DNA from 4 places in the Sphingobacterium sp. 18053 genome. Region 1 is predicted to be linked to each of the others. Evidence: riboswitches for the same ligand, from Rfam matches in the RefSeq annotation. Region 1 holds a riboswitch; each other region holds the start of a gene.
The links. A riboswitch is a leader RNA that binds a small molecule or an ion and turns the genes downstream of it on or off. The one in region 1 is predicted to bind thiamine pyrophosphate.
Positions count from the first base shown of each region.

Region 2: another riboswitch for thiamine pyrophosphate. It lies ahead of thiM (hydroxyethylthiazole kinase); the one in region 1 lies ahead of pnuC (nicotinamide riboside transporter PnuC).
Region 3: another riboswitch for thiamine pyrophosphate. It lies ahead of thiS (sulfur carrier protein ThiS); the one in region 1 lies ahead of pnuC (nicotinamide riboside transporter PnuC).
Region 4: another riboswitch for thiamine pyrophosphate. It lies ahead of GVK91_RS22810 (TonB-dependent receptor); the one in region 1 lies ahead of pnuC (nicotinamide riboside transporter PnuC).

Region 1 covers NZ_CACSJW010000004.1:314,866-323,221, reverse strand. The annotation lists gene GVK91_RS11215 (malate:quinone oxidoreductase) at 257-1,756, shown strand; TPP riboswitch at 1,771-1,915, shown strand; gene pnuC (nicotinamide riboside transporter PnuC) at 1,971-2,588, shown strand; gene GVK91_RS11205 (acyl-CoA dehydrogenase) at 2,575-3,654, shown strand; gene GVK91_RS11200 (DUF6796 family protein) at 3,867-4,595, opposite strand; gene GVK91_RS11195 (SusC/RagA family TonB-linked outer membrane protein) at 5,335-8,356, shown strand, end outside.
Region 2 covers NZ_CACSJW010000003.1:46,993-55,348, reverse strand. The annotation lists gene thiD (bifunctional hydroxymethylpyrimidine kinase/phosphomethylpyrimidine kinase) at 1-562, opposite strand, end outside; gene thiE (thiamine phosphate synthase) at 559-1,191, opposite strand; gene thiM (hydroxyethylthiazole kinase) at 1,181-1,984, opposite strand; TPP riboswitch at 2,067-2,159, opposite strand; gene GVK91_RS07330 (VanW family protein) at 2,223-3,065, opposite strand; gene GVK91_RS07325 (hypothetical protein) at 3,190-4,428, opposite strand; gene GVK91_RS07320 (dienelactone hydrolase family protein) at 4,474-5,217, opposite strand; gene GVK91_RS07315 (NAD(P)-dependent oxidoreductase) at 5,336-6,181, opposite strand; gene GVK91_RS07310 (Crp/Fnr family transcriptional regulator) at 6,242-6,871, opposite strand; gene GVK91_RS07305 (TonB-dependent receptor) at 7,301-8,356, shown strand, end outside.
Region 3 covers NZ_CACSJW010000008.1:19,915-28,270, forward strand. The annotation lists gene GVK91_RS18675 (PLP-dependent aminotransferase family protein) at 1-1,108, shown strand, start outside; gene GVK91_RS18680 (alpha-L-rhamnosidase) at 1,172-3,808, opposite strand; TPP riboswitch at 3,969-4,064, shown strand; gene thiS (sulfur carrier protein ThiS) at 4,124-4,330, shown strand; gene thiC (phosphomethylpyrimidine synthase ThiC) at 4,377-6,191, shown strand; gene GVK91_RS18695 (thiamine phosphate synthase) at 6,188-6,805, shown strand; gene GVK91_RS18700 (thiamine phosphate synthase) at 6,751-7,383, shown strand; gene GVK91_RS18705 (thiazole synthase) at 7,380-8,150, shown strand; gene thiH (2-iminoacetate synthase ThiH) at 8,161-8,356, shown strand, end outside.
Region 4 covers NZ_CACSJW010000010.1:181,082-189,437, reverse strand. The annotation lists gene GVK91_RS22820 (nucleotide pyrophosphohydrolase) at 1-128, opposite strand, end outside; gene dtd (D-aminoacyl-tRNA deacylase) at 145-603, opposite strand; gene GVK91_RS22810 (TonB-dependent receptor) at 744-3,179, opposite strand; TPP riboswitch at 3,234-3,359, opposite strand; gene GVK91_RS22805 (amidohydrolase family protein) at 3,588-4,763, shown strand; gene GVK91_RS22800 (acylphosphatase) at 4,882-5,163, shown strand; gene GVK91_RS22795 (lipopolysaccharide biosynthesis protein) at 5,208-6,677, shown strand; gene dusB (tRNA dihydrouridine synthase DusB) at 6,745-7,740, opposite strand; gene GVK91_RS22785 (outer membrane beta-barrel family protein) at 7,807-8,356, opposite strand, start outside.

The sequences.
Region 1 (8,356 bases):
ATTATAACACAAAATCTTTCGATAAATAACGGTTTAAAATAGAAAAACATTGTGTGCTGACCTTGTGTTTATCTTGGAGTGGGGGAGTGTTTTCAGGAAACAATTTTAAAATTTTACGGTAAGCGATCGCTCACTTAGGATTATTTTAATAAATCAATGGTATTTTTGAATAAGTGGTTCTAAAAAGTACAGTTTTTTGACAAAAGACTTGGACGTTTACCAAAAACTATATTAAATTTGCATCAATCACAAAAACATGAGCAAAAAATCAAATAAAGAAGTTGACGTTGTTCTGATCGGCGCCGGTATTATGAGTGCTACTTTGGGTACTCTAATCAATGAATTAAGCCCAGACGTTAATATTGAAATTCTTGAGCGTTTGGATGTTGTGGCTGCTGAAAGTTCTGACGCTTGGAATAATGCTGGCACGGGTCACTCTGCCTTATGCGAGTTAAATTATACCCCCGAACAGAAAGATGGTTCTGTAAAGATTGATAAAGCAGTTAAAATTGCTGAGCAATTTGAAGTGTCTAAGCAATTTTGGTCCTACCTCGTTGATAAAGGCATTATTGCCCAACCTGAAAATTTTATCCGTAGTATTCCACACATGAGTGCGGTTTTTGGTGAAAAAGATGCTAAATTCCTAAAGACAAGATGGGAAACATTGACGACCCAAAACTTGTTTAAAGGGATGGAGTATACCGAAGATACGGCATTGTTGAAATCGTGGATTCCATTGATGATGGAAGGACGCGAGGCCGACGAAAAAATCGCTGCGACAAAAATGGATCTGGGTACTGATGTTAATTTTGGGTCGTTGACACGTGATTTGATCGCTAATCTTGAAAATAAAGAAAATATTTCGATCTCCTTAAACCATGAAGTAATCGACATCGAACGTGAAGAAGATGGCCGTTGGGAAGTGGAGGTCAAAGATTTAAAGACAGGAACAAAGAGAGAAATCAAAGCAAAGTTTGTATTTATTGGGGCCGGTGGCCACTCGTTGTTATTGTTGGAAAAATCTGGAATACCGGAAGCGAAAGGCTATGGCGGATTTCCTGTAGGGGGCCAATGGCTACGTTGTGTAAATGAAGAAATCATTAATACACATCATGCGAAGGTATATGGAAAAGCTTCTGTTGGAGCTCCTCCAATGTCTGTACCGCACTTAGATACACGTTATATTGATGGCAAACAAGCGTTATTGTTTGGACCTTATGCAGGTTTTTCAACTAAATTCTTAAAACAAGGTTCTTACTTCGATTTACCCGCTTCTATCAAACTGTCCAATATCCGTCCGATGTTATCAGCCGGACTTGACAACTTACCTTTGACGAAGTATCTTATTACTGAAGTCATGAAGTCACCAAAAGATAAACTAGAGTCTTTAAAACAATTTATGCCTACAGCTAAATTGGAGGATTGGGTTATCGAGAAAGCAGGACAACGTGTTCAGGTCATCAAGAAAGATGAAAAGAAAGGTGGAATTTTAGAATTTGGTACAGAGGTCGTTTCTAGTGCAGATGGTTCTATTGCAGCGCTATTAGGAGCTTCTCCTGGAGCTTCGACCTCAGTTGCTATCATGATCAGCCTGTTGAAGAGATGTTTCCCTGAACGTGCGAAATCAGATGAATACCGTAAAAAACTACGTGAAATGATTCCTTCACACGGGAAATCATTGAACGATGATGCGCAACTATGTAAAGAAACGCGTACGCGTACGCACAAAGCGTTGAAATTGATTGATATAGAATAATCAATTCGACAGAAAATATACTTATGGGGTGCTTGGAATGACCATGGTCATTCTCGGCTGAGATTATACCCAATAAAAGCGATTGTACCTCCTTGTACAATCGCTTTTATATACCTGATCCAGGTAATGCTGGCGTAGGGATTTAATTTCAATAAAAACGTCCGTTTTTCTCCCATAGGTTTATTATGAATTACACGAAATAATAAACAAGGCGATGACTTCTGAAACAATTTTCGAAGCTTTTATAAAACAGATCCAACAGGCCACCATCGCGGAGTGGCTAGGGGTATCCTTTGGTGTTTTACAGGTTTGGTTTTCCCGGCAAAATAAATCGATCAATTACATTTTTGGGATTATTGGTATCTTAATTTCTGTTTACGTATTATTCCATGCGAAACTATATGCAGAAATATTACTACATCTTTATTATTTGATCATGAGCATCTATGGCTGGATCTATTGGAAATATAGTAGTGATGTTGCAGCTCCCATAACGCATTGTGAGCCGAAAGAATGGTGGATAGTAGGGGGAATCTGCGCTCTCGGTTTTCTGTTGTTTTATTTCGGATTGGTACATTTAACGGATTCTGATGTACCACTTTGGGACTCTGCAGTTTCCTGTACAGCTTGGGCAGGGATGTGGTTATTGGCAAAACGGAAGATAGAAAATTGGATATTGTTGAATATCAGTAATCTGATAGCAATTCCTTTACTGATCCATAAAGGGTTATTTCTTTATTCGGGCTTGACTTTGTTTTTATTTGTTATGGCATTTAGTGGATATTTTAATTGGAGGAGAATAATAAGTGAAGAAAGATATGCAACTCAGTAGCGAAGATATTGCTATTCTGAAAGATAATCAAGCTAAGGGAATCCATCAGAAAACATTGTCGGATGGACAACTGAAACTTATTTTTCGTCGGAAATGGTTTAAGATTTGGGTTCCACCTGCATTGGGTGGATTGGGGTTAAGTCTACCTGAAGGGCTCAATTTATTGGCTGATCTGGCTTATTGGGATGGGGGATTAGCTTGGACAGTAACGTTATGCTCAGGAGCAAATCTCTTTGTCGGTTTTATTGATCCGGTTTTAGGAGATCAGATTTTCAAAACGGATCGGGTTTGTTTTGGCGGCAGTGGACAGGCATCAGGTACAGCTACACGTGAAGGTGAACATTATCGGCTCCGCGGTTTTTGGAGATATGCTACCGGTGCTCCTCATTTAACCTATTTTACCTTAAATGCTGCAATTCAGGAGGCAGGAAAACCCGTGTTGGACGAAAAAGGTGAACCACTAATAAAATCATTTTTTGTGGATCGTGACCATGTACTGGTGCATTACGACTGGGATACATTTGGATTGGAGGCTACGGCTTCGCATTCCTTTTCGCTGGAAGACATACTTGTTGATGGTAGGCAGTCTTTTGAGATTGATGCGGCAAAAAGTACACGTAGCGAGCTGTTGTATCAATATCCCTTTATGCCTTTTGCGGAATTGACTTTACTGGCCAACTTTACGGGAATGTATAAGCGCTTTTTGGATTTAATCGAAAAACTATTTGTGTTAAAAAGCAATCAATCCAAATGGGAGAAGACTGAAAGTAGAGAAGCGTTTAGGGTACTTGATGACTTTCAGCAAGATTATGTTAATCGGACGGAAGCAATAATGAATTTGGCCGCTCTTTCTTGGGAAAATCTTCATGATGGCAATGATAATGCAGCAATTTATGAACAGATAGGGATACAAAGTCGAGATTTTGTGGAATCTATCTTGACAAATACAATAAGACTCTATCCACATACCGGAATTTCAGGGGCCGCCATCGAACATGAAATCAATATAATCTTCCGGAACATTTTTACGGCTTCGCAACACAAGTTGTTGCAAAAGAGCTTATAAACAAAAAAGACTATCCTAGGATAGTCTTTTTTGTTAAAGGACAAATGAAGATTTCGGGAGTTTTGCCGATACAATTTAGGTGTTCAATTTGTAACCGAAACTAGTGCTACTATCTATGGGGATCCTAATTTGGAACGCCTTAAAAATCCTAATGGGGTGGAGATTGAATTCTTTTGTGTTCACTCAAAAGCCGTTATTATCCTAGTCAGCTGTTATTGTGATGTCTCTTTTTCCGAAGGTAGTTTGAAACAAAACAAAAGCAATAGAAAGAAAATCAAATAAGATATATTAAATGCAGCAGCTCCTATCCATCCTCTTAAGTCAGATGGAGGTAGGATTAATTTCAAAGGAAGCTGGTAAATGGTAAGAAATAGCGGACTGATCAATCCTGCCCATTTTGGTAGATTAGTTTTACCAGCAAATATAAAAATTGAAAATATTAAATAGGCGACTAACATCGTGATGATCGCTGTCCCCCATGTGATAAACATTGTTTTTTGAAAGCCAGCGGCGATTTTTAACAAATAGGGGTGGGCGACAGGATCGGTGTTATAGATTGCTTTGTAGATCTCTCCCGTAAAATAGAAAACAGCATGCCCCAAAGGCATAAGCATCACACTGATAACCAGTAAATAGTAGGTTCCCCTGGCATACCATGTATTCTTATCCAAAATGTATTGATATACCAACCAAACACCAGGTAGAAATAAAGTTGCTGTCATCGCAGCAATTAATGCCCCAAACATGAGGCGGTTGGTTGATCCTTCTAGCATTAAAGTCGCAAGTCCAACGTCAACCTTTTCGGAATATGTACTATAAAAAAGAGGATAGTTTTTGGGATCTACATCAAAGCCCGCGACATATATATCGCCCACAATCCAGCATATGGCGCCAGCTATGCCTGAAATAAATGCCCATTTTAGTCGTTTTTGGTAATTCATACGTTGATATTTTAATATTGAAATTCGACCACCTCACCGAGGTACTTGATCTCCAATCATGATTTGTTACAAAGAATCCGATGCAAAACTAAGAGACTCTTTTTATTTTGAGAGCTGTTATAAGGAATAAAGTATCCGCCAAAAGGAATAGTTTAACCATTGACTGTATGTGATGGTTTTTCCATTCAAACTACCTGCTTAAACATTAAATTGATTCAATAAATTATACCTTATATAGGTTGCGTTACTCTTCATCTTATTGAATCCGTGTATTTCTTTTATTTCTATTTAGGTTTTATTTCTGTAGAATGGGTATATGAATAATAGCTAATATTAAAATAATCTTTTGAAAGGTCCTTTTTAAAGTTTGGAGTTGGCTGTTTTACTTTAAATAGCTGATTTGTTTTTATTTTATGAGTTTTTTTGTCGTGTTAAACAAAATGGTTTTTTTAGGGTTATATAGGCAATGAATTGTATTTTTTAAGCCTGTTTAGATATACAGCAATTTGACGGAAGCAACCATGCTAATCCGGAGATACATAAGGGTATACAAGTGCCGACGAGCTGAATAAAATCGTAGCTAAAAGGTTTTAAAAGCGTAAAATTGACAATTAATATTTTGATGTATCATTAATAATACATTTATTTGCCTAATAATCTATTGCAACCGGTTGCAATTTTAAAAAAACTGCCGGTTTAAACGAATTATAAATCAAGTTAATCTATCATTATTAAACTTATGTGGTATTCTGACAAAATCAAACTGGTGACGGCTTCTAAAAAGTGGATTATTCCGCTTGTTGCTCTAGCGACCAGTTATACACAGGTCCAAGCGGCGGCCGCCTTATGCGCTTTAAAGGGAAATAGTAATTTCCTAAATTTTCAACAATCCATTTCTGGGGTAATTAAAGATGCCGCTACGGGAAATCCAATTAGTGGTGTAACAGTTTTAATTAAAGGAACGACTGTAGTAACGCAGACTGATGCAGCAGGGCGTTATACGATTGCAGCTAAGCCAGGACAGATCCTATTGGCTCGCTTTGTTGGTTATGACAATCAGGAGATTACTGTTGGCGAAAGCAAGTCTGTAAACATCCAGCTTACAGCTTCGAGTAACCAAATCGGTGAGGTTGTAGTGACAGCACTGGGTATTATGCGGGAAAAGAAATCTTTAGGCTATTCAACGACCTCTGTCAAAGGGGATCAATTTACCACCGCCCGTGATCCGAATTTGGGGAATGCTCTAAGCGGAAAAGTGGCAGGTGTGAGTGTAGCCGGAAACGCAACTGGACTTGGTGGAAGTAGCCGTGTGGTCATTCGTGGAAATGCCTCCATGACAGGTAACAATATGCCCCTATATGTAGTAGACGGTATTCCATTGGATAACCAGAATCAAGGCTCCGCAGGTCAATACGGAGGCATGGATATGGGAGATGGACTCAACAGTATTAATGCCGATGATATTGAAAATATTCAAGTATTAAAAGGTGCGGCTGCCTCTGCGCTATATGGCTATAGAGGTGGAAATGGCGTTATTATGATCACAACCAAATCAGGCAAAGGAGCACAGGGGATCGGTATCGATTTCAATAACAATGTGACTGTCAATACCATTTATGATTACCGTGATTTTCAGGATATTTATGGTCAAGGTGTACAAGGTACTAAGCCCACGACTGCCGCCGCTGCTAACGATACGTATAATCAAAGTTGGGGTGCAAAAATGGATGGCAGCCAAGCCGTCAATAAATTTGGCAGCAGTTATGCGTATTCGCCTATCGATAACTGGAAGAATTTTTACCGAAAAGGGCTAAGTAATCAAACTTCTCTAGCAGTTAGTGGAAGTGATGAAAAATCCAGTTTCCGACTTGGATTGAATAATGCTTATGAAGGATCTATCCTTCCTAATGCGAAGTCGAATCAACGCGGAGCAAATTTGAATACAACTTATAAAATCACACCAAAAGTACAGCTGGGTATCAATGCCAACTATATGTTTGAGTTTGTGAATAATAGGGCTAATCTTTCGGACGGTAATGGAAATACAAATGCCAGTCTTTTATATCTGGCAAATAGCTATGATGTTCGCTGGCTCGAGCCGGCCGTTGATGAATTTGGTAAAGAACTGCAGCCAGGGAATAATGTTTATTTTAACAATCCTTACTTTCTGCAATATAGAAAATTCAACGAGTCCACCAAAAAAAGACTTACGGGAGGCTTTAATTTGCGCTACGACATAACGGATTGGCTATACGTGCAGGGGGCCGCCACTCGAGATGGTTTCAACCTAACCTTTAAGCAGGTGCAGCCAAAGGGAGCCTCTGCCGATCCTAACGGTTACATCAATGAATACAATAAGGAATTTGAAGAAACCAATTTCAATTATTTAATAGGTTTTAAGAAAAAGTTGAGCGACTTTTCAGTCTCCGCAACTGTGGGTGGAAACAGCCAAAAAACGCGTAACCAAACCTGGGGCACTGACGGTGGGATACGTCCATTTATCGTAGATGGTGTATATAATACAGGCAATGTGGCTGCTGGTACACGTACCTTCAAAAAATTATATGATGAATATCAGGTGAGATCTATCTATGGAACAGCCGATTTTGGTTATAAAGACTTTTTATTCTTGAATCTTTCGGCCCGTAACGATTGGTATTCCACACTTAATCCCGAAAGTAACGGTTATCTGTACCCTTCTGTCAGTTTAAGTTATGTGTTTACAGATCATCTTAAGCTTCCAGATTGGATAAATATGGGTAAATTGAGACTATCGAGAGCAGCGGCTTCAAATGGGACAAAAGCTTATCAAACCGCATTGGCTTATCGGACTTTGTCTTATGAGTTACAAAGTCAGCCTGTTGGAACAATTAACAACGATGTGGTTCCTAACGCTAATCTAAAACCTGTTCGTATCAGTGAATGGGAAGCTGGGACAAATCTTGAATTTTGGGGTAACAGAATGGGGATCGACCTTGCTGTTTATCAAAAATCAACCAAAGATGATATTGTTCGCGTAACGACAAGTACAGGGTCAGGTTATTCAGTCGCAATTCAGAACATCGGTGAGTTACGAAATAAAGGGATTGAAGTCTTAATTTATGGTGATATTATCCGTGCGAATGATTTTAAATGGAAAAGTTCGGTAAATTTTGCATTCAATGATAGTAAGGTTCTTAGCCTTGGCAACCAGAAAAGTTTGAATTTTGAGGGCGGGGTATCAAGATCTGGAAATGCTTCTGTGCAAAATATCGTAGGCCTTCCTTATGGTCAGATTGTGGGTTATAAATATAAAACAGACGCTTCGGGGAATCGCATTTTCGATGATAAAGGATTACCTGTTCGTTCTGATGCGGTAGAGGTACTTGGAAACGGTGTTTATCGCTTTACAGGTGGTTTTAGGAACGATTTCACCTATAAAAACTTTAGCTTGGGAATGCTATTGGATGTTAAGTTAGGCGCAAAAATATTTTCAGGAACCAACCTAAACCTATACGGATCTGGTTTACATAAAGCAACACTTGAGGGGCGCGAAGGCAATATTGTTGGTAAGGGAGTAAACCTAAATGGTGGAACAAATACGACAGCTGTTGATGCTCAAACCTATTGGAAATATGTGGTTGATCAGTCTTTTACAGAGGAGTTTGTTTATGACGCGGGTTTTGTCAAATTGCGTGAAATTTCTTTTGGATATAGTTTGCCCAAACAGATGTTGTCCAAAACACCATTTCGGGCCGCTTCGCTTTCCCTGGTTGGACGTA
Region 2 (8,356 bases), on a different contig from region 1:
CTTGGCTTTGGAGATGCCCGCCTTTAATCAGTACGGATTGACACCCCTTGGCCAACAAGCTATTTCCCGCTTTTTCCATTTTCTCGACATTGTCAATAACTTCGTCTACTAAAACACTTACCTCATCTAAATTTGGTGTAATCAGCGTTGCTAAAGGAAAAAGAAGTTCTATGCAGGCCTGAATTGTATCATCGTGAATGAGCTTGTGCCCGCTGGTCGATACCATGACTGGATCAAAAACAATAGGTCCCTTATATTCTTTTAAATAGCTGCTAATAAGCTCCACAAGTTCAATGTTGTGTACCATCCCTATTTTGATTGCATCGGGATAGATGTCGTCAAAAATAGCATCTAATTGGTCTCGGACAGCGTTCGTAGGAATTTCATAAATATTTCTTACACCTTGTGTATTCTGTACGGGTAGGGCAGTTAAGACATTCATGGCATAACATCCTAATGCAGATATCGTTTTGGTGTCTGCTTGTATACCTGCACCACCACTACCGTCGAAACCTGCAATGCTGAGTACAGTGGGGACGCGGTATTTTTTATCTTTTGTCATTTTAATAGTTCTTTTAGTTGTGCACTGGCAGCTCTGGGATCTTGACTTTGGCATATGGCCGAAACGACTGCAATGGAGTCTGCACCTGCATTCCAGGTCTCTTCTACAGTTTGTAAGTTCATCCTTCCGATTGCGATCAATGGTTTTTCCGTCCTACTCCGAAGTTGTTTTAAACCCGCAATTCCCCATTCAGTAACCGTATCCACCTTTGTTTTCGTTGAAAAAATGGGACTTACACCAAGGTGGTCAACGGCGTACATTTGTTGACTTTCCAGTTGTTGCATGTCTTCTATTGACCAGCCAATAGTTAATTTATCGCCATATTTTTCACGAATAGCGAGCGGCTGGAAATCATTTTGACCCACATGTACTCCCCATGCCTCGATTTGGGCAGCGATTGCTACAACATCATTGATCACGAGCGGAATACCATAATGATCGGTCAGTTTTTTCAAGCGCAAGGCTTTATCCAAAAATGTAGCCGGATCGTCAGCTTTTTCGCGCAGTTGTATAAGATCGACTCCACCAATAATGGCCTCTTCGGCGACACTGAGCCAATTTTGAGGATAACAGTCTCGCTCAGAAATCACCAAATATAGAGGGTAGGGGAAAAGCGGATTAATGCGCATAGCGTTTGATCTTGAGCTTTGATTTTAGACGTTCTGCATTGAGCTGATAGAGTTCATCATAGAGATTCAATTGCAGGGTACCCGGGCCAGCTGCTGTTTGGGCAGCGAGTTCTCCCGCCAAGCTCAAAATGGACACACCGGCAACAGCTGCTTCAAAATATTGGTCTGTAACACCTAAAAATGCGCCAATAAGTGCAGTAGCGCTACAGCCAAGTCCTGTTACCTGTGTCATTAGAGGGTTGCCATTAAAAACTTCAACCCGGTATTGCTGTGAAAGGATATAGTCTACTTCTCCAGAAATACAGATAATGGAGCCGGTTTGTTCTTGTAATAATTGGCCAAATCGGAGGGCATCTTTACTTGCTGTCGTGCTGTCGACTCCTTTTGTGTTCGGTTGGTTGAAGTTGTACAGCGTCATGATTTCTGATGCATTTCCACGAATAACTGTTGGTTTAAGATCCAGTAGATTGGATAATAAATCATTGCGGAATGCTGATATTCCAGCACCAACAGGATCAAGTACCCATGGCCGTCCAATGGTATTGGCATGTTCGGTAGCAACCAGCATAGCTTCGGCTGTTTCTTCACTCAAGGTGCCGATATTAATGACAAGAGCTTGTGCAATATCGACAACCTCGCGTACTTCTAATGGACTGTGTACCATCACAGGGGACGCTCCTAAGGCTAAAAGTGCGTTGGCAGTATTGTTCATCACGACTAGGTTTGTGATGTTGTGTACAAGGGGTTTTTCAACCCTCAGCTGCTCTAATAAATTGATAATTGAATCTTCCATTCTTTTTACATATGCTAAGATGTACTTTGTGGCCTTGGAGGGAAGAAGAGCGATAGCCTGTGCAGTAAAGGAGTATGCTGTACAGTGGATTTTTGCTTTTCCCTACGCCGGTATAAACCGAATCAGGTTCAAAGGGACTATCTCAATTCTATACAGAATACCCCCAAAGCCAGACCAAACTTAAACAAAAAAGAGGACTTTTCATATCAGTCATTTTTCGATCACTTAGCTTGTTGAATTAATCGGCCGTATTTTGATCGGCACTAATTTCAATATACGCAGTAGGAACATAGGTGACGCGGGCAAAATTTTTGGTCAAGAGCTCTGTCTCTAAAACTTTTCCACCCTGAAACTTTAAAAACTTCTCGCGCCAAATCTCATTTTTACGAAAGAACTGATTGTCTATTTTAAGAAATTGATGTTCTTTTTCAAAGACATGATACGCAAAATCCAGTTCTTGATCGATCCTCAATTCACCTTCTAAACATTTGTCTGTGAACCAGAGATTTATTTGAAAGGTGTAAGGCGTGTTGTTGGTGAATTGATAATCACGATAGTTATAAAAGACGGTAGCTCCACTACCGAATGGCAAAACACGGCCATCGTCAGGAAAAGGGTCAAAAGAGTGGTGATAACGTTCATTGACGGTGAGTGGACTATGGATAACAAGCCAATGGATGAGGTTGGATATTTGACAGATTCCACCGCCAATACCCGCTCTTGCTTCACCAAAGGATAACTCCATGCCGGGCAGATATCCTTTTTTTACAGTGGGTAGTCCAACGAGTTTACAAAATGAAAAGGTTTCCTTCGGTCTGATCAGAATGCTATTAATCTGTGCTGCTGCAATTTTCAGGTTGGTAACTTTGTTAATCTGCAGTTGCATATTATTTTCGCCCAATTTTTTTAATAAGACAGACTGATGCTTTTTAATACGAAAGGGAAGTTTTTCAGCTGATTTAGCTGTGCTGTATTTCTTATTATCAAATAGCCAAACGGCTTTGCGCTGCACTCTTCTCGCCCATACTGCAATAAAATAGAGTATGGGATGGTGTTGACTGATCAGTTTTCTTTTTCTCAATTTGACGTTTATGTATCGCTATCAAAATTAGTGCAGAAATGTGTTTTTTACCGTGTTTCGTCGAATATTTTTTATCAAAATCAAGAATCTTATTGTCTGAGCTTAGTGCAGTTTTTCTGTTCGTTTAGTTGGTTTTCTTTGCCTGTATGTATTTTGCTGTTAACTTTCCCTCCTTGTTATATATCAAGCTTTCGTAGGTACAGTTTCCGAGATCTTTTACAATAGATTTTTGTTGTAATACACCCTCATAATAAAACTCATCAATCGTTTCGTTGGCTCGGTACGATCGCTTGATTTCGGCTGTCAGTCGATCGCTTTGATCGAAGGTTTGGCGTAGTGAGTAGTCACTTGTTTCCGGACTATCATACTGATAGCGGACGCGACTTTCTCTTTGATCATTTCTGCCCGAAATCTCTTCAGTAATTCGATTCTGTTGATCATAACTGTAAATGGTCCAGTCTCTCCGTTGATATACAAAATGAATGGATTCATTTTTTATAACCTGGAGTTTATTGTTCAAGTGATAAATCATCGCCGATTCAAATGTAGGATCGTAGGAAACAATGGCATTTGGGAGATACCGGTAAATTGTACTGCTGCTCCACTTACTATTTTGAAGGTACTGTATGGAGTCGATAAGTCCGAATTGATTATAGCATCTTTTGTTGTAATAATTATTTCCCCCGGAAAGATTGTTCGATGTGATCTCTTTGCCTTCTTCATATACAGTCGTCATAATTGCACCGGATTGCACCTCATTTTCGTCCGAAAACTGCTGCATTACATAAGTGCCGTCACATATATTCTTACGCTGACTGTAATAAAGAGGAAGAGCGGGATTTGCGATAACAGCCGCTGCATATTGCCCGGATGGAATAAATTGAACTTGTGCGATTGAGTCAAAGAAATGTGAGGCATTATATTGTGCCGAAGCTTTCTTTGACGCAATTGGTGTGCTGGTGTTTAATATCGGTTTGGCTGCTGCCAGATAGGTATTACTATCGTATATGATCTTGGGTTTTGCTAATCCATCAAACAAGATCATGGCATGACGTTGCTTCAATGACAATACGTCGATGGTCCACTGGTGATTTTTAACGATGAATGTAAGTTTTTTTGCATCAGTTTTTGTGACCAATAACTTTGTTGTGCTAAAAGGTACCTGTTTGAAAATCTCAGCAGCATTTTTTTCGTGTAGACGCATGATAAAATCGGTCGATTTATCGGACTCATTGGTGACAAACAATATTGCTTGCGAAGGACTAGCTATGGTTAGCGATTTTACTGTTTGTGATATGGCGATGGGACTATACAACAGCAATATTAACAACTGAACGATAATCGGATAAATGTGCAGTTTCACGTTATAATTCATTTGGGTCGATATTGCTGTTGTTGACTTTGCTATTTAATTTAATACTTCTTTCAAAAATAATAAGGTGTGCTCCCAGGCACGTTTAGCCATTACGGGGTTATATTCGGGTGACTCGGGATTCGTAAATGTGTGTCCAGAATTTGCGTAAGTGATTATTTGCCAGTCTGCTTTTCCTTCATTTAATTCCTTGACCAACCCATCGTAATCTTCTTTTGATACACTTTTATCGGCTGCTGGGTGCTCAATGAGTACTTTTGTTTTGATTGAACCATTGGGTCTGTCGGCAGCTTTGGATAGGCCTCCATGGATACTGATCACTGCATTGACGGGGAAGCCGGCTCTCGCCGCTTCTAATGCTCCTGAACCTCCAAAACAATAGCCGATGATAGCAATTTTCGTCGGATCAGCGCCCTCTTTTTTCAGTTGTTCCAATGCGAGCATTATGCGATGCTGATAAGCTTTATAGTCTGTCTTGTAGTGGCCGGCAATTTTCGAAGCTGCGGTGTTGTCCGAGGGAATATTTCCTTCACCGTAGATGTCGGCAATGAAAGCGATGTAACCTTCTTTTTCAAGAAGCAATGCAGCTTGTTTCGCTTCGTTGTCAATTCCCTTCCATGCCGGAAGAATTAAGACAGCAGGGCCTTTTTTTGCCCTATTGGCGGTTACCATGCCGTTGAGTTTTTGTTCACCATCCTGGTAAGAAACCTGTTTTAATTGTTGGGCCTGCGTAGTCATGGTGACCATAGTAAGCATCAATAGTGTCATAACTGTTTTCATCTGTAAAGAATTTGTTCCACTCATTATTTTGTGTGTTCAGAAATGAACCTAATTTGGAGTCCATCTCAACTAAATATAATTTTCAATGTACATTTTTTTCACTGTCGCCAACCTGAAGCTACGACTTGATGGATTCAATGATACCAATAACATCGAGCTGTCCGAGACCTTGATCGTGTGCTTTCCCGTAGGTTTCGAGTAAGGTCTTGAGGAGGGGATAGTCAGCACCGGCTTGTTGAGCCAGTCGAATATCTTTCAGCATAAGGTCTAGCGCGAATGCAGGACTGTAGTTTTCTTCCACCAATAATGGTGTTTTCACTTTTGTTGCCCCACTGCCGCTGGCACTATCGTTGATGATTTCGAGCATATCGCTTCGTTGAATTCCCAGTTTATCTGAAAATAAGATCGTCTCCGCGAGACCTTGATAGATGGTGGAAAGGAAATAGTTGATCGCAAGTTTAGCGGCAATTCCCTGGCCATTTTCGCCGAGATGTTTGATCGATTTTCCCATCTGCTCGAGGTATGGTTGGGCGCGATGAAGATCTTCGGGATCACCACCCACCATAATAATAAGTGTACCCTCAGTCGCTGGTTTGGTACTGCCGGCAACAGGAGCATCTATAAAAGCAGCGCCTTTTTCTTTTAGCTTAGTGGCTATTGAAATACAGCGTTCACGAGATATTGTACTCATATCGACAAATAATTTGCCCTTGATCTCCCTTTGGAGGATTTTTTCATATACTTCGCTGACTGCTTCATCATTGGTGAGCATGGAGAATATAGTGTCGCTATGATCGACTAATTCACCTATATCTTCTCTGATAATTGATTGCTCTTCAAAGCCTACTGCTTTAGCCTTGTTTCTATTGTAAACAGAAAGGGGGAATCCTGCTTTTTCTAGATTTTTAGCCATGGGGTACCCCATGTTTCCTAATCCTATAAATCCTATTTTTTCTATCTTCATCTAAAAATTACATTAATAGCTATCAAAATTTACGTATAGCTAAAGATACAAATGTTTTACTCATTCTACCAATACCCTAATCTCGTTGCGAAGCAGCACTATTTTATCTTCCTGTTCCAGTTTTTTTAAAATTCGGGAGACAACGACTCGGGATGTATTTAAATCGGAAGCGATATCCTGATGCGTAAGGGTGAGTATTCGGTCGTCATTCAGCTTCACTTTGGCTTTCAAATAGTTGATGATGCGTTCTTCCATATTGGAAAAAGCTAGACTATCAACAGCTTGTAACATTTCGTCCATACGGCTTGAATAGCTTGATATGATGAAATTTCGCCAGGAAGGGTATTTTCCCATCCAAAGGTTGACAAGCTCATTTGGAATCATGGCTACAGTCGTTGTTTTTTCTGCGAGCGCACGAATTTCACTTTTTTTATTCCCGAGACAACAGGCTATTGACATTGTACAGGTTTGACCTTTTTCCAGATAGTAGAGCAATAATTCGCCTTTATCTTCATCCTCCCGGACAATTTTTATTGCCCCATCCAAGAGGAGAGGCATCGCCTTGATATATTGATTGGTATCAATGATGAGATCGCCTTCACGGAACGTTTTTATATGCGCGTTTTCCGCTATTTCAGCGATTAATTCCGGTTCAAGAATGCCTGTATAAGCTTGTTCTATGGATAACATATTTTTTAAATTAGTTAAAGTTAATTATTTATAGGCTTATTTCAGCTGTTGTGGGAAGAAAAGGAGGTAGGTGGAAACGACGGATTGAAAGAAATAATTTTTAGCACCTCATGAGGATAAGCTATAAAATCTTGTATGCAATTCATAAAAATCGTAAAATTGATAAATTTTGATTTATTCAAAACAGACAAAATATTATTCTGATTATTTTTGATGTTTTTTCATGAATAGGATGGATGTGTTGTATTTATTTTATGTATGCTGTATTTTTATTGCCTCTTTTTGCTGAAATTTGCTGTTTTTCTGTGGAAGATTAAAATTTATTCTTTCTATATAGAGATACTGCATCATATTGGTATTGTTAAAATTAGTTAAAAAGACAATCAATTCCTAATTTTGCGGCACAAAAACAAAACAATCACATCTAACATGAAAAAGTCTTTACTTTTTTTTGCCCTTGTTTTTGCTAGTTATAGTGCCGTTCAAGGTCAAACAGCAAATACTGGTTCGGTTTCAGGAGTTGTCAAAGAAGCTACTGGACAAACGGTTAAAGGAGCAACCATTAAAATTACCCACATCCCAAGTGGACAAGTAGTAAGTGGCTCAGCCGATGCCCAAGGAAAATTTCAAATTTCAAATCTTCAAGAAGGAGGCCCCTACAAAGTAGAGGTAACTTACATTGGCGAAACGCCTGTTGTTTTCGAAAACATCATGCTGAAATCGGGGGAATCGTTGAATATCAATCCAATTTTTACGGCTGGATCTTCAACAAATTTGGATGAGGTTGTTGTTGTCGGTCATGGGGTTATCGATATTGCGGCAGGAAGAAAGACACCGATTGCCGTTTCGACGATCCGTAAGCAGGATTTGGAAGAAAGGGTAGGAGCACAGGATATTACTTCAGCATTAGCTAATACCCCTTCGGTTTATATCACTGGTCAGGCAAAAGGTTTTGGTGAGTCTTCTATGACAACCCGTGGTTTTGATCAGTCTAATACAGCATTTTTGTTGAACGGTCAGCCTATCAATGGTATGGACAATGGAAGTGTATATTGGTCAAATTGGTCGGGACTTACAGATATTGCCTCTTTAGTGCAGATTCAACGTGGTTTGGGATCATCTAAATTAGCGATTTCATCTGTCGGGGGTACCGTGAACTACGTGACACAATCCACTGCAATGAAAGAGGGTGGTTTTGTTCGTACCACTGTTGGTAACGATATGTTTATGAAGGCAACGGTAGGTTACAATACCGGTCTGATGAAAAACGGCTTTGCTGTTTCGGCTATGTTTACACAGTGGTCAGGTAACGGTTATATGGACCATACAGAAGGTGCTGGACAAAGTTATTTCTTGTCTGTTGGATATAAAGCGAATGAAAAGCACAACCTGAACTTTATGTTAACGGGTGCTCCACAGTGGCACAACCAGGGGTATACCTCAAAATTGTCTAACTATCTCGCTAATGGCAGACGTTATAACGAC
Region 3 (8,356 bases), on a different contig from region 1:
AACCATGGGGCGCCGGGATTTAACCTTATTTTCGATCGGTGTTCCTTCGGGAAGTCTCCTGCCTACCGCAAAGTTGAAAAAAGAAATCGTTCTCGCTACACAGGAGCTCAGTGATGGTGGCACAGCATATGAGCCCTTGCAGGGCAATATAAAATTACGTCGTATGGTAGCAGTACGTTCATTGGCCTGGGGTGGAAATCTAAACGAAGATGAGGTCGTTACCACCAACGGCTGTATGAATGCTTTGGTTTTATGTCTGATGGCCTTAACCAAACCTGGAGATACACTGGCTCTTGAAAGCCCCTGCTATCCGGGTATCCTCCAACTTGCCGTTAGCCTGGGACTTAAGGTGCTGGAAATAGCCACTGACCCCATTACGGGAATAGACATTGAAGCCCTCAAAAAGCTATTGCCCGAAATCAAAGTTTGTTTACTGGTCCCCAATTTTAACACCCCTTTGGGCTATTGTATGCCGGATGAGAACAAGCGGGAAATTGTATCACTGCTAGCAAAACATCATATCCCGCTGATCGAAGATGACACCTACGGCGACCTCCATTTTGGCACCCAACGCCCCAAATGTTGCAAATCTTTTGACCTCGATGGCAATGTACTCTGGTGTGGGTCAGTTTCAAAGACATTGGCTCCGGGCTTCCGTGTCGGATGGGTCGCTCCTGGAAAATACAAGGAGCAGATTATCAAATTAAAACTGATCCATTCCCTGTCATCTACAGCGATCATCAACGAGGCGGTGGGAAATTTTCTATTAACAGGAAAGTATGAAAACCACCTACGTAAACTCCGTAGATCATTAACAGAAAACTACCAGCAGTATGCCGCTATCATCTCGGACCATTTTCCAGAAGGTACTAAAATAAGCCGCCCACAGGGCGGACTCGCCCTATGGGTTGAATTTCCAAAACACATCGATACAGGCATACTATACAACTATGCGCTTAAACTACAGATTAGCATTTCACCGGGAAGGATCTTCACCTTGCAGGATCAATTTCACCATTGCATGCGTCTCTGTATTGGCTTACCCTGGAGCAATGAACTCGCCTTAAAATTAAAACAGCTTGGTAAACTCGCAAAAGCCCTCCAATAGATTATTACATAAAAGAATAAAACCAACAGTCAAGACAACGAAACAACAAGTCGGAGCCTATGCTTACTTGAGTTTCAGCTCCAGCCTGTGTTTACCAGCCTCCAATTGGACGATATCGCTGCTTCTAACATTATCCGGTGGATAAAATGTTGCCGTCGCATTAGCAGGTATTTGGATATTATATACGATCATTTTATCCGTTAACTTCCATTCGGAAACAATTTTACCGTAGGGTGAATCGTAAGAAATAGAAGATTCTTTCAGTTCCTGGGGGAAGATGGGTTTTAAGAGCACATGTTTAAATCCTGGTTGTTTAGGATCTGGAAGAATCCCGCCGATAGATTTAAAAAACCAACCACCGATTTCGCCAAACATCATGTGGTTGTCTGAAATATCCCGTGTTGCTTTTAAATCCCAGTTCTCCAACAATGTTGTCGCTCCATTTACAATCCACCATCCCCAAGACGGGTAGGTATCTTGTACCGCGACCTTATAGGCTGTCGTTGCATAACCGTTATCTTTTAACGCATTCAATAATGCTTTAGCACCCAATACGCCTACATCCAAATGAAAGTTGGTCTCTTCCACTTTCTTATTCAGGTTGGCGGCAACACGGGCTTTCATTTCATTGGGTACAACACCCCAATAGAGAGGTACACTCAGTTCGGTCTGTGTTCCATTGCTATAAACACCCTTGGAAGCATCTAAAAATTTAGCGTTGATAGCCGTCTTAATTTTTTCGCTTAGCAGTTCATATTTTTGTTGATCTGCTGTGTATCCAAACAATTTGGCCGCAGCAGCCAAGATGGTCGCATCCACATAAAAATAAACAGACGAGGTCAACTCCAGATTGGACTGTGACTTCACTGGCACCCAGTCTCCACGCCCAAACGTTGTCAACCCAGACGGGCTGATTCCGTCTACATAATCGACATAGCGTTTGATATTTAGGTAGCATTCTTCTAATGCACGTGGGTCTCCATAAAACTGATAAATCTGCCATGGAATGATGGCAATGGTGCTTGTCCAATCCAAACCATTTGCGGTACCGTAGCCCCATCCGCCAGTTGGAATAATATCGGGTAAGACACCATTCTCCTGTTGTTCATCACGATGATCCGCCATCCATTTTTCATAAACTGTTATCCCGTCAAAATTGTATAAAGCTGTTTCAATCGCAAGGTGCCCATCCCCTGTCCAACCGTTCTTTTCGCGCTGCGGACAGTCTGTAGGATAGCCCATCAAATTGGACAAGTAGGCATTGTTGGTCGCTGTCCATAGTTTATTGACCAACGCTGACGATGTCTTGAGCTGTCCAATAGCAGACACATCACTATGCATAAAATAGGCGGTCACAGCCGAACTATCCAATGCAATTGCGGCACTGCTGCTAACCTCGACATAACGAAACCCTTTGTAACCAAACTTTGCCATAAACTCATCATCCCGACCACTTAAGGTCAATATATCAGTTTGAAAGGGCTCCTTTTCCTTATCGCCCCGATAATAAACATCAATATTGGACTGATCAAGATGCCCATCCGCCAACAACCGCTCACCATGCTTGATACGCAGCATAGTACCCGCAGCTCCTTTCACTTTAACTTTTGTAATCCCGGCCATATTCTGCCCCATATCGAACACATAGGTACGTTGGTCTATCTTTGTCACTGATTTTGGCTTATAGGACTTCACGAGCCGAATCGGTACCATCTGTTGGGAAACGATATATGCAGATGGCGCATTTCTATACTGAACAGCCTGCCAGGCCGAATCATCGTATTTTGGTTTATCCCAGTTAGGTATTTCCAGTCTTGCATCGTAATGCTCACCAGTGTAAATATTATTATAAGTGATTGGTCCCGAAGCTGTCTTCCACTGCTTATCCGAAACAATGGTTTCCGTCGTTCCATCGATATAAACGATTTTCAGTTCTAAACAGAATGTTGGCCGGGCCCGCCATGGTGCTTTATCAAAGTTCCAAACGGCCAGTGGTTGATGATTATACCAGCCATTCCCCAAAACAACGCCAATGGCGTTCTCTCCTTTTTGAAGCTGCTGGGTTACGTCCGTCACGACATACAATGTGCGTCGGTCAAATCGAGTATACATTGGATCCAGACGATGGTCGCCAACGCGCTGGCCATTAATGGAAAGTTCATATAATCCTGCTGCGGCAATATACGCGCGGGCAGATTTTACCTGCTTATTTGCCTTAAATTCTGTTCTAAAATAAGGCGTTTCCCGCGCATGAATATCCTTATTGTCGCTGATCCATTTTCCTTTCCAAAGGTCCATTCCCATCATTCCTGTTTCGAAAGATGCTATTTCAGAACGTGTTGATACACCATCCTTATCCCATACTTTAACCCTCCAGAAGTACTTAGTCTGTGGCTTTAACTGTGTGCCGGTATAGGGCACTAACATGGAAGAACTGAGCTGTTTGCCACTATCCCAGCTATCTTTTGTCTCTTTCAGCAGTGCCAGCGAATCTTGCCCTAAAAGGATCTGATAAGCTTGTTGTACCGCACCTTTACGTTGGTCCTCAAGTCGCCAGCTAAGTCTCGGGTGAATTGCATCAATACCCAATGGATTGACCAAATGTTCGCATGTCAACTGCACGGCGCTGCAGTTGTTTTTAGGTTGGGCATAAGTGTTGCTAGCGATACACAACAGTGTTGTCAATAAAATCCTACGCATTAAAAGATACTATTCTTGGTGGTTGTTAAATTGTTTTAGCTGATTCAAAAAACTAATATATCAAATATTTCCCACATACTGACCTGTACTTTCCTGCACAATATGTCTAAGTCTGCAAAATAAATTTCTTGCAACTTTCATAAAAATAACCTTATCTTAGTCGCAACTTTAGGGGTGTCTGCTCGTGCAGGCTGAGATTTTACCCTTAGAACCTGATCCGGATCATACTGGCGTAGGGAAAAGTGAGCTGTCTACAAGGTGCATTGCTGTGCCTTTGTGTAGCCATTCCTAAAGTTTTACCAAAAAAATTAAGGAATGGAACTTACAATAAACCATCAGATTCGATTTTTCGACCCCCCACTTACTTCACTTGAAGGCTTGTTGCTTTTGGAATTATCTGGCAAAACTCAGGGTGTGGCTGTAGCCATCAACAACAAAGTCATCCCCAAAAAGGACTGGGCTACGACAACACTTAAACCTTACGATCAGATTATCTTAATTACCGCATCTCAGGGCGGATAGCCATTCCCAAAAAATCAACCGAGTAATTCACCCAATACAGAAAAAAATGACAGCTGAAACAATTACGCAATCCCCCTTTCCAAATGCAAAGAAAATTTTTGTATCCGGAAAACTATTTCCTATTCAAGTCGCTATGCGTCAAATCTCCTTGAGTCCAACCAAATTAACGAATGGAGAGGTAGAAATTAATCCGCCGGTAACAATCTATGATACTTCTGGACCTTATACGGATGACACCGTCCATATCGATATCCGGAAAGGCCTCCCTCGCCTTCGCGATCAGTGGATATTGGATCGTCAGGATGTCATACAGCTGCCTGGCATCAGCTCTGAATATGGACAAAAACGCCTTTCTGATCCAACGTTGGATGAACTCCGATTTGCCTATGGTCATAAACCAAAAGTAGCCTCTGCCGGCAGGAATGTCACCCAATTACATTATGCAAAGCAAGGCATTATTACCCCAGAAATGGAGTACGTTGCTATCCGTGAAAACCAACGTATGGAGCAGCTCACGGCCAGTACCCCCGGAATGGATCATCAGCATAAAGGGCAAAACTTTGGTGCTAGAACACATGATAAAGCTATTACACCAGAATTTGTCCGTGAGGAAATCGCTGCCGGAAGAGCGATCATCCCTAATAATATCAATCACCCTGAAAGTGAACCCATGATTATCGGGCGCAACTTTCTTGTTAAAATTAATGCCAATATTGGCAATAGCGCTGTAAGTTCAAGTATAGAGGAAGAAGTTGAGAAAGCGGTATGGGCCTGTCGGTGGGGAGCCGATACAATCATGGACCTATCCACTGGCAAAAATATTCACGAAACCCGCGAATGGATTATCCGTAACTCGCCCGTTCCAATCGGTACAGTACCAATCTATCAGGCGCTCGAAAAAGTGAAGGGAGTGGCCGAGGACCTTACCTGGGAAATATTCAAAGATACCCTGATTGAACAGGCCGAACAGGGTGTTTCGTACTTTACCATACACGCCGGCGTACTGCTTCGTTATATCCATCTCACAGCATCTCGAGTAACGGGAATTGTTTCCAGAGGAGGGTCTATCATGGCCAAATGGTGTCTTTTCCACCACAAAGAGAACTTTCTTTATACTCATTTTGAGGAGATCTGTGAGATCATGAAGCGATATGATGTTGCTTTTTCACTTGGCGATGGTCTCCGTCCAGGTGCCATTGCGGACGCCAACGATGCGGCTCAATTTGCTGAGCTCGAAACACTGGGCGAACTCACCAAGGTCGCCTGGAAACACGATGTTCAGGTGATGATCGAAGGTCCGGGCCATGTTCCTATGCAATTGATCAAAGAGAATATGGACAAGCAATTGGCCTGTTGTGACGAAGCTCCATTTTATACCTTGGGTCCCTTAACAACTGATATTGCTCCAGGTTATGACCATATCACATCAGCCATTGGAGCTGCGATGATCGGTTGGTATGGATGTGCGATGCTTTGCTATGTGACGCCCAAAGAACATCTGGGCTTACCAAATAAAAAAGACGTTAAAGACGGTGTAATCACCTATAAACTAGCTGCCCATGCGGCCGATTTGGCCAAAGGACATCCAGGTGCACAATACCGTGATAATGCCTTGAGTAAAGCGAGATTTGAATTTAGATGGGAAGATCAATTCAACCTTTCCCTGGATCCAGATACAGCACGGGAATATCATGACGAAACATTGCCGGCAGATGCGGCCAAAGTGGCTCACTTCTGCTCCATGTGCGGTCCCAAATTTTGCTCGATGAAAATTACGCAGGAAATCAGAGATAGTGCCGCACAAGGGATGCTGGAAAAATCGCAGGAATTCATCGCGCAAGGAAAAGAGATTTATTCATGATCATCGCTTTGACAGCAGCAGAAACGATCCCTTCCGAAAAAGGGATTATAGACGCTTTGTTCAAAGAAGGACTCGATATCCTGCACTTGCGCAAGTATCATTTTACAGACCTACAAATGTCCAAATATGTGGAATCTATAGATTCCACATATTTGGACAGATTGGTCCTACATTCCCACCCTCACCTATCGGCTGAGCTCGGAATCGCACGTATTCATATGAACGAAAAGAATAGAAAGGATAGATCAACAAATCAAATGCTGCCTACAACAATCTGTTCAACATCTGTTCATGATATCGATCAATTCAATAGCCTTGATGAATGTTGGGCCTATGCTTTTCTAAGTCCATTATTTCCGAGCATCTCTAAAGTGGGGTATGGAGTGCATAATGCAAGGTTGGATCAGCTCCCGTCACGCTCCAACTTTACTGTTGGTCTCATCGGTCTTGGAGGGATAAACCAAGATAACTGTCTTATCCCGATGCAGCAAGGTGCAGATGGAATTGCCTTATATGGTACTTTATGGAAGCACCCTGAGCCAGTTCAAAATTTTATAGCATGCAAACAAAAACTATGGAAAAACTCCAATATATATCGCAGGGACAAACATTAACTGAACAAAAAAATAACATACTGAAAGCGCTGGATGCGGGGGCCAAATGGATACAGATCAGATGGAAGGACGCCGATGAAAAGAGCCGCTACATGCTTGCAGAACAGATCAAGCAAACCTGTTCCGAATTTGGTGCCAGCTGTATCATCAATGACCATCCTTCGCTTGCAGCGGCTGTAGACGCAGATGGCGTGCACTTGGGACTGGATGACTGCAGCGTCACAGCTGCCCGGGACATATTGGGTGCAGGAAAAATAATCGGCGGTACTGCCAATAGCTTTGCGGATGTAAAACAAAGAATAAGTGAAGATTGTGACTATGTCGGACTCGGACCATTCAACTATACCACAACAAAACAAAAACTAAGTCCCCTACTGGGGATTGCAGGATATGAAAACATCATCCAACAAGTCCGCCTAGCGGGCTTGCCCCCTATTCCAATATTCGCAATTGGCGGTATAAGCCAACTTGAAGATATCCAACAGCTATTAGAAATTGGAGTTTACGGTGTAGCACTCTCCGGAATCGTAACCAAGACTCCAAACATTGTTTCATCCATCAATAAAATTTTATTATGAGCAACCTACATATAGCCGATCGCGTATTTGAATCCAGATTATTTCTGGGTACGGGCAAATTCGGTAATCTCACAGAAATGAGCGATGCCATTGTGGCTTCGGCCTCCCAATTGGTCACCGTTGCCCTCAAACGAATCGACCAGACCAGCGCAGACGACAGTCTCATCAGTGCGCTCGATCTGGCGGCAATCCATTTGCTTCCCAATACTTCGGGAGCACGAACTGCTGAAGAAGCTGTGCTCGCAGCCCAACTTGCACGGGAGGCATTGGAAACCAACTGGGTAAAGCTGGAAATTCATCCCGACCCTCGTTATTTACTGCCCGATCCTATTGAAACCCTGCGTGCAACTGAATCGCTGGCCAAACGGGGTTTCGTTGTCATGCCTTATATTCACGCAGATCCAGTACTTTGTAAAAGATTGGAAAATGCAGGTACAGCAGTTGTTATGCCTTTAGGTGCTCCTATTGGTAGTAATAAAGGGCTTCGCACACTGGACTTTCTCGAAATTATTATTGAGGAGAGTAATGTCCCTGTGGTTGTAGATGCTGGGATCGGAGCTCCATCCGATGCCGCCAAAGCCATGGAAATCGGAGCGGATGCAGTCTTGGTCAATACGGCAATTGCGGTCTCAAATAATCCGATACGTATGGCCGAAGCATTCAAAGAGGCTGTTATCGCTGGACGAAAGGCTTATGAAGCCGGTTTAGGAAAGATCGGATCACAAGCAATCGGTTCGAGTCCCTTAACTTCATTTTTATTTGATTGATGATTCACTTATGACAGATTTCAAAACGATACTCGATGAATACTCCTGGAATGACGTCCACACGCAGATTTATGACGCTACCAATCAGGATGTACAACACGCGTTAGAAAAAGACCATTTAACGCTCGCTGACTTTAGCGCGCTCATCTCACCGGCTGCAGCACCGTATCTGGAACAAATGGCACAAAAAACACAACAAATCACGC
Region 4 (8,356 bases), on a different contig from region 1:
GCCATTATTCGGGCAACCTCACCGACTTCTTCCATGAGTATGGCGGTGTTTGTCAGTTCGTTGAAATAACGTACTCCGGTACTATTGATCCATTTGTCAATAACCTCTTGTGCTTCTTTAATTGTCATCTTTTTCAATAAAAAATTAAAAGTTGTCCTTATCTTTTGTATCCATGACGATGGTAACTGGACCATCATTCAGTAGGTCGATTTTCATATCTGCTCCGAATACGCCAAGTTGAACCTCTTTTTGGAGCAATTGACTTAACAATAAAGCCATCTCTTCATACATTGGTTTGGCTTTATCCGGTTTTGCTGCTCTGATAAAAGAAGGTCTGTTTCCTTTTTTTGTTTGAGCAAAGAGGGTGAATTGTGAGATGAGTAAGATATTTCCGTCTATATCCTGTATCGATTTATTCATCAAGCCCTGTTCATCCTCGAAGATGCGTAAGTTGATGAATTTCTGTCCTAACCATTTAAGATCTTCTGTTGTGTCTGCTTCTTCAACTCCTAATAAAATCATTAAACCCTTCTGGATCTGGCCTGTAATCTGATTATCTACCGTACAAGAGGCGTTTTTCACTCGTTGTATAACTGCGCGCATAATGAAAAGTATAAAACCAAAGGTAAAAATTCCGATTGTTAAACACGATGTAATGTGCAATTTATCCACCATATTAAATAAAAAACGTCTCTTGCTTCCTCAGGAAAAAAGAGACGTTTTTTTATTTAAATAAATTGTTTCTAAAATTTGAAATTCAAGCCCAATAGGAAATTTGTTGGTGCTTGTGGGAAATAGAAATTATAATATTTTCGGGTATCACCTTCCATCCAACCAAAGGTGTAGCCATTGGCTTCGTACTTTTCGTTGAAGATGTTGTTGACCTGTAAAGTTGCACTGATGTTTTTGATACCTAATGCTGTAAAGCTATAGTTTGCTAACAGATTGTTGACAAAATAAGAGGAAATGCTTCTCTCTTTCGCAGATGAATTATCTAGATATTGTCTTCCTACAAATTTGGATAGAAGAGAGAATGTAAGTGATGTTATCGGACTATAAGAAAAATTACTTGACAAAATCGTTCCCGGAGATAAAGCAATGTCTGTTTTCGAATAAAATATCCTTGTATCACCGATTACCTCTTCAAAGTCTTTAATTTTATTTTGGCTGAAACTAGCTGTTGCTTTCCAGTTGAACTGCTTGTTGATGTTCCATGATCCATCGAATTCAAGCCCCATTCTATAGCTATCTTTGACATTTTGTCGAATTGGAGAGCCAGTATCACTGATTTCACCTGTTGGGATCAACTGATCCTTGTAAAACATGCCATACCCATTCAATCCGATGTTGAATTTTTCATTTGTAAAGCGATAGCCAAATTCGATGTCCTGCATTTTCTCCGGGGTCGGGTCGGGTAAGGCGCTATTTTTCTCTATAAAATCCTTGCGAACAGGTTCTTTCTGTGCAAAGGCATAAGAAGCGTATACATTTGAATGGTCATTTAGCAAATAAGTTGCACCAGCTTTAGGGTTTAAGAAATTAAACTTAGGATGATAATTATAATTTTTCACCTTATCATCATCACCATACATGTGGTAATCTACATTCCGATATTGAATATCGGCCATTAATATCCACTTATCTAGTTTATAATCGACCTTTAAGAAATTACTGAAATCATTTTTTTGTGATTTCCCGAAGTAATATTTATCGTCAAGAAAACCTGTTGATGCATATTGTGCCCAAATCACCTGGCCATAATGTTTTCCTTTGTATTGATTATAAGCTCCACCCCAAGTAATTTCAAGCTGATCATTCGGTCTGTAATTTAGGGCATAGGTCATGCCATAAAAATAATTATCAAGCCATCTCCTGCGGACGAGATCTGTTTTTTGTATGGTATCTTTACCAATGATGACGTTAGGCAAACCGTATTTACTTAGTTTATCTCCGGGTCTCATTTCTTCATAGTAACCATAACCTCTTGTATAGTGTAGGGCTGTATTGAGCGTCAATTTGTCGTTCAGGATATTGGTATAATGAAGTTGATGATGTTTCTGCGTATAATTATCTGTTTGATTTTGATACGTATATAGATTATAATCCCGGCCGGCGTTCATGAAACGATCCTTCTCTGCGCCCGAGATTTCGAGTGCATTATCTGCATAGTCATCCATGCGTGATCGATCGCCAGTAATCAATGGTTCGGGAACGCCATTCCAGGCTTGATATGTCTTTTCTTTTCCCCAGAATACAATTCCTTTTAAAATATGTTTCTTGCCATAATAACCTCCGTCCACATAAAAAGATTGTAAGTCTGAACTACCTCTTTCGATATAACCATCGCTACTGATTCGAGATAATCTGGCATTGAAGGCAAATTTGTCGTTAATTAGCCCGGTACCTACCTTGACTGTATTTTTCCAGGTATTGTAGGAGCCAAATGAATTGTTGAGCTCTGCGTAAGGGGTTTCGACTAACGTATTGGACTGAATATTTAATGAGGCTCCAAATGATCCGGCACCATTCGTCGAAGTCCCAATACCACGCTGAACTTGGATGCTCTCGGTAGAAGAGGCAAAGTCGGGAAGGTTTACAAAAAATGAACCCATGCTCTCCGCATCATTTAAAGGGATTCCATTTAATGTTACGTTGATTCGTTGATTATCCGATCCCCTGATTGTCATTCCGGTATAACCTATACCTGCACCGGCATCGGAATTGACCTGCACGGATGGAGTCTGATTTAAAAGGAATGGAATATCCTGGCCGAGGTTATTACGCGTTATTTCTTCTTTGGAGATGTTTTTAAAGGTTGTAGGAGCATTTCTTTTGGCACGGGTAGATTGAACAAGTACCTCTTCCATTTGAATTGTACTAGGTTCTAACGCTACCGTAAGCTCCAAATTGTCTTTAACATCCACATTTTGGCTCCATGTTTTATATCCAAGAGAAGATACCTGGATCTGGTGCTTACCTGTATTGATACGATATAGTTTAATCAGTCCATTTTTGTCCGATTGGCCAGCGAAGGATGCTTGTCCATCTATGGATATGGAAACATACTGTAAGGGGGTCTGATTAGTATTGTCTACAGCTTTAATTGTCAGATTTTGTTGCGCAATGGCAATTTGGCTTGAAATAGTAGCTAAGGAGCTACAAATCAAAAATTTGATCATGGTAATGTATTTTGTTTGAGTTAAACAAATCATAGCAAGGGGTTACTATGACCGCACTATTTAACTAACCTCTCCCTACGCCAGCATTATCTGGATCAGGTGTACAGAATTTAATCTGTTGGGTATAATCTCAGCCTTTATTTGTGTTCCTGACAAAACAAGGCACCCCTATTCGATGCTGCGAATATATAAATTTAAAATTGAAATGAAGTATAAAGAAGTAATTTATGACAAATGGAAAAGAGTGGATTTGCGGTATTATTTCTTTTTGGTTAAAAATTTGTGCAAATTGTTGTTTTTGGTATTTATTGTTCTTTTTAGGTACCTTGGCATGAATTTTTCTACTAGAGGTATGTATTCATACAGGTCAAAAAATTTTAGTTACTAAATTGATAGTGAGGAGATAAAATGTTAAAATATTTAAGCGCTAATTATATTCTGCCGATTACTTCAATGCCAATAAAAGACGGTATTGTTTCGGTAGATGAGGAGGGGGTAATTCAAGGTATCTATGACCCAACTTCATTTACACCTTCAGATAAAACGAAGGTTGAGAGATATGAAGGAGTGATAATTCCAGGTTTTATCAATGCACATTGCCACATTGAATTGTCGCATATGAAAGGTATTGTTCCTAAAGGTACGGGGCTTCCGAGCTTTCTCAGTAAGGTGATGACAACGCGGTCGGCATCGATGAAAAAAATAGATGACGCTATGGCCAAAGCCGATCGAGATATGTACGAAAATGGTATTGTCGCAGTCGGAGATCACGCCAACACTGATAATTCTTCAAAATTGAAGGAAGATTCACAGATATTATATCACACATTTGTGGAGGTGCTCGGAATTGAACCTGAAGAAGCTGACTTTAAGTTAAAGGAGGCTAAATCGTTGACCCAAGAGTTTAGGAATGGGCATGTATCCATTACTCCGCACGCTCCCTATTCTTGTTCGAAGGTCCTTTTTAAGAAATTCAAGAAGATGGTTCCGGAAACAAATATTATCAGTATTCACAATCAAGAAAGTGAAGAGGAGAATAAACTGTTCCGTTATAAAATGGGTGAGTTCTTGGACTTTTATAAAAGTATAGGAAAAAATGCTGATGCGATTAAGGCGCAGGCAAGAAATTCGATTCAGTCTTATCTTCCTTATTTGCCTTATCCAAATAAATTATTGTTGGTTCATAACACCTATACCTCTCTTAAAGATTTGGATTTTGTAGAGCGTATGGATCGTGATGTGATGTGGTGTCTCTGTCCAAAAGCCAACCTTTATATTGAGGGAACATTACCAAAGGTTCAGAATTTTATGAATGCCGGACAGCGTTTGGTAATCGGAACGGACAGTTTAGCTTCAAACGATACATTGTCCATTTTGGAGGAGCTAAAGGTATTGCATGCGCACTTTGAGGATCTGGATTTCTTGCAGACTATTCAATGGGCTACAATCAATGGTGCTATCGCGTTGAACATTGAGAATGAATTTGGCTCACTTGAAGTGGGTAAAAAACCTGGGATTGTGTTGTTGCAAGGTATGGAACACATGCGCCTAAATGAAGATGTTAAGGTAAAACGTTTAGCGTAGTATTTAATTCCCCAAAACTTCTGTACTTTTGCTCTTATTGAACCGTCCATGACTATAATAACGAAACTATAGTCATGGTAAGTTCCATCTGACCGATGGAAGAAAAAATAAGTTACAGATGAAACATTTGAATATTTCAATAAGAGGTAAAGTACAGGGGGTCTTTTTTAGATTGACAACCAAGGCGGTTGCAGATCAAGTCGGTGTTAGAGGCTTTGTTGTCAATTTAAAAGATGGTTCTGTCTATATAGAGGGCGAGGGCGACGATTTTGCACTAGATTCACTGTTGGAGTTCTGCCAAGAAGGACCCGAGGGTGCAATCGTTGAAAGTGTTGAGGTAAAGGAAGGCGAAATGAAGGGCTTTTCCAATTTTGAAGTAGTTAAAAGAGTTCAATCTTAAGCCGTTTCGCCTTGTCAGTACTTAAAAAATTCGCCGGACAGACCATGATTTATGGCCTGAGTACGATTATAGCCCGTATGCTGTATTTCGTCATGACGCCATTGTATGTCCTCAAATATCCACCTGCGTCCTACGGAATATTTACTAATATGTACGCCTGGGCATCCATGATCAATGCCGTTTTGGCATTTGGAATGGAAACAACTTTTTTTAGGTTTCTCCAAAAAGTCGAAGAAAAGGATAAAAAGCAGGTTTTCAATAACAGTTTTATCGTCATTGCCTCTTTGGCAACATTATTTTTTATTACGGCCATAGTCTTTGCTGGCACTATTGGTAGCTGGTTGAATAAGGGAACTTACAATGCCGATTACGAGAGCTATGTGAAGTATTTCGCCCTCATATTGGCATTGGATGCTTTAGCTATTGTTCCTTTTGCGAAATTGAGATCGGAGGGAAGGCCTATTCGATTTGGTGCTATTAAATTGGCCAACATCGGTATTATGGTTATTCTTAACCTATTCTTTATTGCGCTAGTTCCCTATCTGATAAAAGATGGTGGTACTTTGGGTAATTGGTGTTCCGGTTGGTATAGAAATGAATGGATAGGTTATGTATTTATTTCTAATATTGTGGCAAGTGCAGCAACCTTTCTATTGCTCCTTCCTGAAATGAGGGGTTTCTATTTTAAACCGGAAAAGCAGCTAATCTTAAAGATGCTATCGTATAGCTTTCCGATTTTAATTGCCAATATTTCTTATATCATCAACGAAAATTTAGATAAAATTGTGTTGCCAATCTACCTGCCTAAGGATATTGGGGATCGCGATTTGGGGATCTATGGAGCCGTTGGAAAATTAGCAATGTTTCTGAGCATTTTTGTTCAGGCTTTTCGATTGGGGGCCGAACCATTTTTCTTTTCTTATGCAAAAAATGCCAATGCAAAGAAGACCTATGCGTTGATTATGGAATATTTCGTAATTGCCATGATGTTAGTTATGCTGGGGATTACAGCGAATATTGACTGGCTGAAGTATTTTATTAAAGGAAATGTGGAAACTCGTGACTTATATTGGTCTGGACTTTTTATCGTTCCGCTATTACTATTCAATTATGTCCTGCTGGGTATTTATATGAATCTCTCCGTATGGTATAAGCTTTCCGATCAAACGCGGTACGCATTGTATATTTCATTGGTAGGGGCAGGAATAACCATCGTTGCAAATTATTACCTGATCCCGAGGTACAGTTATGTTGGAGCATCAATAGTCACATTTCTAGCCTACTTTTCTATGGTGGTGCTATCTTATGTATGGGGGCAAAAACATTATCCTATACCCTATAAATTGGGCAAGATCCTGATGTATATACTTTTAGGGATATGTTTCTCCTATCTATCCTACTTTGTATTTAATCATAATGCCTTCGTTGGTAATGGGCTTTTGATTGCTTACATTGGAGGTGTATTTATGATGGAAAGAAATCAGCTCAAGCGATTCATAAAGAAAGACGCTTAAACGAAAAAAGGTCGTGCTAATATTAACTTAGCACGACCTTTTTCTTTATAAATTGTGGACTTTAGGATTATACCATTTCTGCCGAGAAATTGTGTTCAATTTCATGAAGTACCTCAAGAATCTCAGCTTGGCTTTGTAAGCTGACCAACTTCATTCGGTGTTCTTTAAAGTTAGGGATTCCTTTGAAGTAATTCGCATAATGCCTGCGCATTTCAAAAATACCCAATTTGTCACCTTTCCATTCAATGGATTTGTTCAGATGTGTTCTGCAAACCTCGACACGTTCGGCAATAGTTGGTCCTTCTAAACGCTCACCAGTATTGAAAAAATGTTTTATTTCTCTAAAAATCCAGGGGTATCCGATTGCTGCACGGCCAATCATAATGCCATCCACTTCAAACTCCTGCCGCCATACCGCAGCTTTTTCGACAGAGTCTACATCGCCATTGCCAAAAATTGGAATCTTGATGCGCGGATTGCGTTTGATATCACGAATCATAGACCAGTCCGCCTGACCTTTATACAGCTGCGCGCGCGTACGTCCATGAATAGCAAGTGCTTTGATCCCCACATCTTGTAACCTTTCGGCAACTTCGTATACATTTTTTGTGTTATCATCCCAGCCAAGACGTGTTTTCACCGTTACGGGTAAATCCGTAGCCTCAACGACAGCTTTTGTCATTGCAACCATTTTATCGATGTCCTGTAGCAGGGATGAACCAGCTCCTTTGCAGACTACTTTTTTAACTGGACAGCCGTAATTGATGTCGATTAAATTAGGCTCTGCTTTTGTGCAGATCTCAGCAGACTGACGCATACTTTCAATATCTCCACCAAAGATCTGAATGCCAATAGGACGTTCATATTCAAAAATATCAAGTTTTTGAATTGACTTTGCAGCATCCCGAATTAAGCCTTCCGAAGAAATAAATTCAGTATACATTAAATCAACACCATTCTGTTTGCACACATAGCGAAACGGAGGATCACTTACATCCTCCATCGGAGCTAATAACAATGGGAATTTACCCAAATCAATATTTTCACCAATCTTGACCGACATCTTTGATAATTTTTTACAAAGGTACAAAATTTGGCATTAGTATAAAGTTAGCTAACTGTCACGAGTTTAGAGCCGATTTTTGATCTCTTCAGATCCTGTCGAACGTTGACCGTTCGAATCGCCAACCCCGCCAAATCGATAGTTAAAGGAGAGTATAGCCGTCCTACTGTCAGGGTTCGATTTCCCTACGAGCCTTATTGTTGACGAAAAGGTCTCATAACGCCGATTGTTGGTCCTCAAAATATCATTCACAACTAGCTTGACAGATGCTCTTTTATTGAGTATATTTTTTTGGATGCCAGTATATATTTGGCCGTAACTCTTGATCTGACTTAAGCCTATTGTCAGCCCCGATACGTAGTTCCCGCCGAGTTCTATAGACCAATCTTTAGGCAATTTGAATGTATTCTGACTATTGAGTGTAAGCGTATTGCCTTTTCGGCTGATCAAGCCATCCTCTTGTGGGATATTATATTCATTACGGTAATAATTTGCGAAGTGTGTAGCTGACCACCAAGCTGTCAATTGGCTAGGGGCGATAATTGACAATCCGTAATTTCTAAATGAACCAATATTCTCAGGACGTTCGTAGGTAATGTATGGATTGGTTGGATCC